2 regions of the Blautia sp. AM29-29 genome follow, and region 1 is predicted to be linked to the other one. Evidence: riboswitches for the same ligand, from Rfam matches in the RefSeq annotation. Region 1 holds a riboswitch; the other holds the start of a gene.
The links. A riboswitch is a leader RNA that binds a small molecule or an ion and turns the genes downstream of it on or off. The one in region 1 is predicted to bind cyclic di-GMP.

Region 2: it holds a riboswitch for cyclic di-GMP, as region 1 does, so the genes downstream of both, DW769_RS13705 (ABC transporter substrate-binding protein) here and DW769_RS10705 (response regulator) in region 1, are expected to answer to the same signal.

What each region holds. Positions count from the first base shown of each region.
Region 1 covers NZ_QUJD01000013.1:71,563-76,314, reverse strand. The annotation lists gene DW769_RS16435 (hypothetical protein) at 301-444, opposite strand; cyclic di-GMP riboswitch class I at 554-629, shown strand; gene DW769_RS10705 (response regulator) at 867-1,175, shown strand; gene DW769_RS10700 (DUF3878 family protein) at 1,350-2,348, shown strand; gene DW769_RS10695 (MATE family efflux transporter) at 2,649-3,980, opposite strand; gene DW769_RS10690 (AIM24 family protein) at 4,145-4,752, opposite strand, start outside.
Region 2 covers NZ_QUJD01000020.1:44,783-49,534, reverse strand. The annotation lists gene DW769_RS13705 (ABC transporter substrate-binding protein) at 1-1,096, opposite strand, end outside; cyclic di-GMP riboswitch class I at 1,196-1,271, opposite strand; gene DW769_RS17450 (helix-turn-helix domain-containing protein) at 1,718-1,924, shown strand; gene DW769_RS13690 (glycoside hydrolase family 3 N-terminal domain-containing protein) at 1,948-4,362, opposite strand; gene DW769_RS13685 (glycoside hydrolase family 3 protein) at 4,363-4,752, opposite strand, start outside.

The sequences.
Region 1 (4,752 bases):
TTTTCGAGTTGTCAATCTACAGATTTTTTTGATTCGGTAACATTAGAACATTTCCCCATTTGGGGAATGCTTTGTTGTCACCATTAGCATTTTTCAGAATAGATTCGAACTGAAAGTTGTTTTTCATTTTTTCCCTTTGGGGAATGCCTCGGCTTTCTCTTAGGAGGCGGACACTCTATCCTACTGAGCTACAGAAACAAAAATTATAAATGTTTCAGCCAGGTCAGCAACAAAAATATTATACTATATTTTTGCTGCTTTTTCAAGACGAAACACATACTTGCGATTCTGCAGTTTACTTCAGGAATTTTCCATTGTGAGTACCTGATAAATTCTCTTATAGGCTTTTTCATAGGTCCAGCAGCCTTCGACATTGTTGTAGTATTCATTATTTTTTTCGACAACATATTCTAAATCGTTTTCTGTCATGAGTCTGTATTTCATCGTACACCTCCAATGTTAAAAACAGTAATCTGCCAAAATCCAGAGGTCATTATATCATATTCCGATGGGAAAGGAGAAGAGAGTCTTACAGCAATGAATTAAAATAAAAAAAGAATCTCGGCAAAGCAGTCGAAAGGCTGTGACGCAAAGCTACAAGGCCTGTAAAATGGCAGCCAGCTGCGTAAATATGGAACATTTCTTATAAAATAAATAGGGAGAAATGACTGAAATGCACGGTAGGAGAATCTATGGTGCTTTTTTATTGCCTGCGAAAAGAAAATACGAGAGGAGGAGTTTGCATTTTCCCGCCATCCGGCGATCACCGCATTTACGAGCATGAACGTGGAGACACCGACCATCGTGGCGTATCTGTTTGACCACCCGCTGTATCTGGTGGCACTGATTGCAGGTGTGCTGCTGTTCTGCTTGCGGAGGATAATGCACTGAATGCAGAGGTTGCGACGGAGCTGCTCGGAAGCCTCGGCCTTGTCGTGGACTGGGCGGAGAATGGTTCCAAGGCCGTGGATCAGTTTGAAGCGTCGGATCCGGGAAGCTATTTTGCGATCTTCATGGATATGCAGATGCCGGTGATGGATGGCATCGAGGCGACGAAAAAAATTCGAAACAGTGTGCGTGAGGACAATGATGTTCCGATTTTTGCGATGACAGCAAATACTTTTGCAACGGACCGCAAGCGGTGCGCGGACGCGGGCATATTCCGAAACCGGTGAATTTAAAAGAGATTCAGACGACGCTGGACGAGAAAGTGCGGACGGCATGTGCCGGATAACGGGACGGATTAATAACAGAAAAATTTGGAGAAGGGGCTCTACTGCTTTGGATTGCAGTGGAGCCTTTTTATGGTGTATCATAGGAAGTAAAAGAAAACAGGGGAGAATCACGGAATGGAAATTGCAGAAAATATCACATGGACCGAGGAACTGGAAAGGCTGGATGTGCTTCTTTCGCAGGGGCAGTTCGAGCTGCTGCTTCCGGGTGAGCGGTACGGGGGAGGAGAAAAGGAGATCTGGCTTGTCTATCTGATGAACGATGCGGCAGAGAGCTTTCTCGTTTTTCATGACGCGGAGCTGACGGGAACGTATCAGAAGGAATACGAGGGAGAAATAGATGCCGCACTGGAAAAAGACGGGGAGCAGTACGTTCTGATCGTGCGGCAGAAAGAGACGGTGTGCACGCTGTTTTTCAGCCGCCTTTCACTGGAAGTGCATCTGTTTGATTACGGAAAAACGGGTCATTTCTGGGTGGACGGATACGAGTATCTGCGGCAGATTGAGTTCCGTATTGCGATCCTGCGGGACAAGCTGGAATACCTCGGCGAGGCGTTCTGCACCGAGGAAGAAATGCGTCTGGCATCGCTGGCCAATTTCCCGCCGCTCAATTTCTGCTGCTACCCGGCCGTGCCGGATCAGTATCTCGTACCGTCATGCCCGTGGTGGGAAGCGACGGAAGAGGCAATTACGGAGATGAAAAAACTGGCATCGGAGGCAGGCGATAAAGTGCTGCTGTGGTATCTTGCACTTTATGAAAAATGGCAGGGAAAACTCCTCGCAAAACAGATCGCAAAACTGCTGCATACGAGCCGCCACGCGAAAGTCGTGGATTTACTGGAAAAAAAACTGGCCCGCGAAGCACAGAATTATCCGAAACGACGCTTCACCGGCGAAGAAGGAACCCAGATCCGAAAAATCCAGGAGCAGGCAATGAAACGGAAAAAGATACTGGAAGCCGAAGGAAAACGCGCATCATTGCTGCGCGAGGAGCCATTCTTTTATGCACGGGATTCGGTGGAATATAAGGTCCATCTGATGATCTGGGGAACGAGAGGGAAAGAGCGGGTTGTGGAGGTTGAGACGTTTAAAATTTCCAGAACGCAACGGCAATGATCAGCTCCTTTACGGACGAGCCGGAAGTGATTCAGTTTTAATGCCAGTAGACAAGAAGTCCCCCGCTTCTAAAGTGGTGGGATGAATTGTTAAAAGAAACATAACGGCAGTGGCGGGCGGAGAGAAATCGGTATCCTCCACAGACATGAGGCAAGTCACAGTCGAACTATTTTCGACATGTCAGACTCCGTGAAAATACCGACTGTGAATTGAAACAAGGGATAAGGTAAAATAGAAAGCGCTTATTTGAGGCGGGAATGAAATCTCAAATAAGCGCTTTTTCTATACGCTGCCGCCAAGTCAGGCTGCGGGCAGTTTATAATATTTCGATGTATGCTGGCGGTAGAGCAGCAGCAATCCGCGGATGCAGAGCTCGATAGCCATGGCGATCCACATGCCGCGCAGGCCGAGCGGGGTGATGAGAAGCACCGCGAGACCGAGGCGGATGACCCAGATGCTGCCAAGGTTCAGAAGGCTTGGCACAAACGTATCGCCTGTTCCGCGGAGGGCTCCGGCGGCAACGATGGAAGCGCCGAAAAACGGCTCGGCGAGCAGTTCGATGCGGAGTACCTCGGCGGCAAACGAGCGCACCTGCGGGTCAGGAGTCAGAATGCTAAAGACGAACGGACAGAAGATCATCATCAGACCTCCAGTGATGGCCATCAGGACTGCGCCCATGGCAATGCAGATATTTCCGTAGCGTTTCGCCAGCTTGTAATTTCCGGCGCCGTAGCTTCTGCCGACGAGCGTTGTCGCGGCGGAACCGATGCCGTAGCCTGGCATGTAGCAGAGGCCTTCGGCGGTGACGGCGAACGAATTGGCCGCAATCGCAATGGAGCCGAGCGGGGCAATCAGCATGGTGGCAGCAACCATGGCGCTGTTCATCGCGATTTCCTGTACGGCAACCGGCACACCAATTTTGAATGCAGTTTTCAGAATTTTCGTATCAAAAACCGTTTTTTCCTTCCGGCGGAGACGCAGCCGCGGATTGCGGACACAACAGAACCAGGCACCCGTGAGGCTGATGACGGCGCAGGCCAGCATCGTTCCCATACCGGCACCCATGACACCGAAAACCGGAATCAAAAGAGCATTGAAAATGATATCGAGCACGCACATGACGGCATTTAAAATACTGGGCATCACCATATCACCGCTGCACTGCAGGAAGGACGACATCAGCGAGTTGAGCTGGGAAAACGGAAGCATGATGGCAAACATCATAAAATAGAGCGTGGCATTCCGCCGGATCTCCTGCGCACCGCCGAGCCACCCCGGCAGCGGATGACTGATCAGAAGCCCGATCAGGCACAAAACAGCCGACACAACAAGCGCGGACGCGATGCCATGCCGCACAACATCCCTTGCCTTCTTGTCATGATTTCCCCCGATCTGATGCGCTACCTGAACAGAAAAACCGGCTGAAACCGCATAAATCGTACCGCTGAGGAGCCACGTCGTCGACGAAACCAGTCCGATCGCCGCCGAAGCATTCGCCCCAAGCGCGCCGACCATCGCGGAATCAATGTATTGCATCGCAATCGTAGTAATCTGTGTAAGAATCGCAGGCAGACTTAATCGCCCGACCTGCTGAATCTGCGGTTTCAGTTCAGTCCAGTTTATTCTATTCATCATTTTCTCCAGAACATGTATTTTATCGTATGGTTTTTCTTAAGAATGTAAAGATAAATGCGTATTTTACGCTAACATGTTTTGAAGAAAGTGTCAATCAAAAACGAGGTTTAATTTGACTTTTTTCTATGCGTATTAGGCATAGGGGCGGAGAGGATTCGAATTTAATTTTCCGGCGGAAGGTTGTTCTTCACAGCGGGGTTCGCCTGGGTCGTGTTGGTTGCAGTCGGCAGGGAATCTGTCGGGGCGACCGGGCTCATGAGGACGCGGCCGGTTCCGCGGTAGACGTTGACGAGGCCTTCACCGCTGACGGCGGAGCCGACGAGGGTTTTGGTGGAGCGCTCTACGGTGAAATCAAGGTTGGAGGACCAGCAGACGGCGAGGTTTCCATCGATTTTCAGTTCGTCGTTTTCGAGTTCGACTTCGATCAGCTCGTCCTCAGGTACGTTGCTTTCGAGGGCAACGGCGCCTCTGCCGACGAGGCTCAGATTGAAGAAGCCTTCGCCGCCGAGGACAGCGGAGGAAATGCTCTTGCGGGCGGTCAGTTTGGTTTTGACTCTGCCGTCGCAGGCGAGGAACATGCCGTCCTCAATCGTCATTCCGGAGGAGCCCCATTTCTCGACATCCACAAGAATGATGTATTTGTAGGTCGGTTCCAGCACGAGATATCCGTCGCCGACGTACTCCGGTTTTACGGCAGATTCCTTTGTCATGGCGCCTTTGATGGCCTTTCCGAACAGGTCGCCGATCCCTTTGATTCCGGCGGTCGCCT
Region 2 (4,752 bases), on a different contig from region 1:
GTCCAGGCACATCCTGCATCATGGTTGGAACATCTGTATTCAATGAAATAACACCGCTTCCATCCGCAATCAGCTTTTGCCCCTCTTCTGAAATCATACAATCCAGCACATCCAGCGCAGTATCCAGTTTCTCCCGATCTTTTTCCAGGTTTTTGTTAAATGCAATGTTTAAGGACGGAGTCATGTACACATAGGATTCATCCGATGTCTGTGAAAAGTAAGGAATACGGATCAGCTCCGCATCCATCTGTTTCTGCAGCTGCTGCATAACCGTCGGATGTCCATGAAACATTGCTGATTTTCCTTCGACAAACATCTGGGTTCCTGTATTGATATCAATATTGATATCTTCTTTACCAAAATGCGAGTCCTTAAGAAACTGACTGGTTTCTGAAAAAATACGTTTCCATAATACATCATCAAACTTTACTTCATCCGCTGCAGTCTCTGCACCGTTTCGCCATTCAATACCATCCAGGCTTGTAAACTCACCGATTGCTGCAGCCTGGATGATTTCATTATTAGACCAGTCTTCACCAAGATCCATGGAATACGGTTTTATGCCATTATCATAAAACTGCTGACATGCCTGTACATATTCCTCATAATTTTCTGGAATCTTTACGCCATACTGATCAAACAGTGTTTTGTTGGCAATGATCGTCTGCGGAATACCACAGATTGGCAGCCACTGGATTTCATCCTCCGCATTCTTATAATATTGCACCGCATAAGAATAATACTTGGAAACAACATCATAAGAAGCAAAATCCATAAGATAAGGCTGTAAGTCCTGTGCATCTGTTCCAGAAAATCGACGTACTGTTATAATATCCGGTAATTCATCATGTTCTTTAAAATAACTGTATAAATCGGTATCATTGTTACCTATAATAAATTCAATATCCTGATCTGGAAACTGTTCATGGATATAGGGTGCAATATTTTTCATCAAACGATTTTCCCACAGATAAACGGTAAGATGATCATCATTTATAGATACTTCTTTCTTTGACTGTCCACATCCAGACAAGACAGCAGATGCTACAAGTACACCTGACACCACTGCTATCAGACAACGTTTTGCCTTTTTCATACTTTTATTTTCCTCATTCTTTCCTGATAAAATCATTATTGTTACGTCTATGAAATAACACCGTAAAAAAGCACCGTCAGACAGACAGTGCACCTCATTTTATGCAACTGGCTGCCATTTTAAAGGCCCTGTAGCTTTGCGTCCCAGACTTTCATCTGGTTTGCCAATTTCCTTATTATAGCTTTAATCTTATGTAAAAAACTGATTTTATTATACTTTAGTGTTCTACTATACACAAGAAAAAAATTAACATTTTAACGTTCAAAAACAAAAAAAGAACAGCCGATACATATACTCGAACTGTTCTCTTACTTCCGAAGTCCACGCAGCATTGACATTACTGTTTCCTGCTCATTTGTACTCAGATCATTCCATATCCCTAGAACTTCTTTCTGTTTTTCTGTCAGATTCTCTGAATTATCTTCTCGAAAAAACTGCGATAATGTCACGCCCAAAGCTACACATATTTTTTCAAGTGTGATCAGCGACGGCAGGTTTTCCTGCTCTGGTTCATATGGTACTTACAATTCCACGTTGTATGTGATAAACTATTATTGTCCATTTAGACTACCTTTACAATCCTTTTTACAGCAAGTATACTTATTATATCGAAAAAATAATATGAAAATATCTGCAGAAATTATTAAGATATTGCCAAAACATAGAAAACAAATCACGGAGATAACAGAAACCACACTTCCCATCAGACAGATCGTCCTGCAGACCGGCTTCAGCCAGCAGTCCTATTTCGGAAAATGTTTCCGTGAAAAAATGAACTGCTCCCCACGGGAATACCGCAAGAACAGAACCGAATGCCGCTTTGTATAAAATGGCATCCGGTTCTGTTCTTTTTATTTCGCTGCGGCACTTGCCCAAAACGCTCTATTTCTTCCCGCAACCCATTTATTTTCTTTCACACAGTAGCTTCCTCTTAAACGAATATCTTCTGAAGAACTTCCGACCTCTACTGCATATCGTCCTTTTTCCACTTTCCAGTGCATATCAATGTCCAGAAAAGCCATTTGATCCGTTTTCACCTCAAAGCATACCGTTTTCTTTTCGCCCTTTCGCAGGTGAATGCGCTTAAAACCTGCCAGTTCTTTTACTGGTCTTGTCAGGCTGGCATATTCATCTCGTAAATAAAGCTGGACAACCTCATCTCCTTCACAGCTTCCCGTGTTCTCAACAGCGCAGGAGATCTGAACCGTATCTGCTGCCTTTTCATTTCCCATCGAGATATGTAAATCCGAATATGTAAATGTTGTATACGACAGTCCGTATCCAAAATAATATCTCGGTCTGTGCGGCATATTCACATAATTGGCAAAACCGATACTGCCGCTCTGATCCCAGGAGGAACCATATGGATGATTGTAATAAACCGGAAGCTGTCCCACTCCATAAGCAACGGTAACCGGAAGTTTTCCTCCCGGATTATATATTCCGGTTAAAATATCAACTACTGCTTCTGCTCCTGTTTCTGATGGACTCCATGCTTCCAGAATAGCATCTAAATATTCCTCTGCAGCATCACTGGAAATCGGTCTTCCATCAAAGTGAACGCCAACCAATGGTTTTCCAAGCTGCGCAGCCTTGCGAATAAATGCATCCTGACATTTTGGAAGGTTAATATCAGTACTGTCAATTCCTTCTCCCATTGATGCCATGGAACACGTTCCGTGCTTACCGCCAAGCGTCAGTATCACAATGTCTGCCTGCTTTGCTGCCTGCAGCGCTTCTTCAAAATGACTTTCGTCGTTTCCTGCAATCGGATAGCCATATGCATATAAAATCTCACTTTCCGGAAAGCGGATTTGGAATTCTTCATACAGATTTCTGCATTGCGGTTTCTGTCTTTTCAGGATCTGATCAAACTGCTCTGTCTCATCAGACTGAATATTGGTTCCCGGAACCGTAATAATCTCATCTGCATCTGCCTGTACAACTCCGCTTACACCTGCAATAGAATTGGCAATCGCATAGGTAGACTCCATCATACACATATGTGTGTATCCACCAAACATTTTTCTGGCATACCCGGCATGCGGTCCGATCACCGCGATTTTTTTCCCTTTTGCCGCAATCGGCAATACGCCGTCATTTTTCAGCAGTACCATGGATTCTCTGGCCGACCGCAGGGAAGTGTTCCTGTCTGCTTCCTGCATTACAAGAGCATGAAGCTCTTTTCCTTCCAGCGCATAGGGATTTTCAAATAAGCCCATTCTGAATTTTCCCTCCAGAACCCGCAAAACCGCTGTATCCAAAATATGGATATCCAGTTTTCCACTTGAAAACATCTCTTTTAATTTCTCATTATAGCCAGTACAGGACGGCATCTCGATATCCATTCCCGCATGAAGACACATCGCACCGGCTTCTTCAAATGTTTCTCCAATATGATGTACACTATGCGCATTTCCCACTGCACCGTAATCGCTGATGCACATGCCGTCAAATCCCATTTTTTCCCGAAGCAGTTTCGTAAGCATGTTATGAGAAGCAGATACATCTTCTCCATTCACAGCGCAATAACAAGGCATAATACCTTTCAGATCTGACTCTGTGATTGCTGCCTGGAAAGGTTTTGCAAACACTTCTTCTAAAAGTCGCGTCGGCGTTTCGCTGTGTGTTCCATGAATTCCACCCTGCGAATTATGAAAAGCCACAAAATGTTTTGCCACACTTTCTGCTTTTCTTGAAGCAACTGTATTCTTTTGTATTCCTTTCGTATACGCTGCCCCCATCGCACTTACAAGGGAAGCATCTTCTCCATAACTTTCTCCAAAACGGCCCATACGCGGATCTCTTGCCACATCCAGAACCGGTGCCAGTATATGGGTAATACCACAGGCCGTTTCCTGTCTGCTCACAATTTCTGCAATCTGTTCTTCCAGCTTGGGATCAAAGCTTGCTCCCCTGCCAATCCCAGACGGAAAACTGGTGGAGTCCTGAATGAAGGCCCCGCACAATCCTTCCATATGAAAGATTGCCGGTATTTGATGGGCACTGTTTTCCATCACAATCTTCTGCACTTTTCTCTGCCATGCAGCCACTTCATCAAGTGTCTCCATCCTGCGCATTTCCAGCGTGCTTACTTCTCCCATTCCGTATTTTGTCTCCTGCTGAATTTTTTCAAAGTTATAGGCATCCTGATCAAAAGGAAAAACACAGTTAATCTGTGCCATCTTTTCGTCAAGGCTCATTTCTTTGAGCAGAAGAGAGGCTCTTTCTTTGGCACCCAGTGTATGATCCCTATATGATTTCATTTAAATACGCTCCCCTTTCTCAAATAACTTCAGAACATGTAACAATCTTGCAACACTCCTTTCCAGATCTTTTCTGGTAATCCGTCTCTCCTGATAGGCCTGCAAAATCTGCCGGATCACCGGCGGGCCACCCGGCATCACGATATCATTTCCCGCTGCCACAGCATCGCCGCCATCTGCGACAATATCCATATCGCCCCAGTCAGTAACGACAACACCATCAAAGTTCCATTCTTCCCGTAAAATATGCGTACACAAATCTCGATTTCCAGCTGCAAGAACCCCATTAATTTTATTAAACGATGTCATAATAAAAGATACTCCGGCATCTCGAACCAACATTTCAAAAGGTTTCAGATAAAGTTCCCGCAATGCACGTTCCGTAAGGAT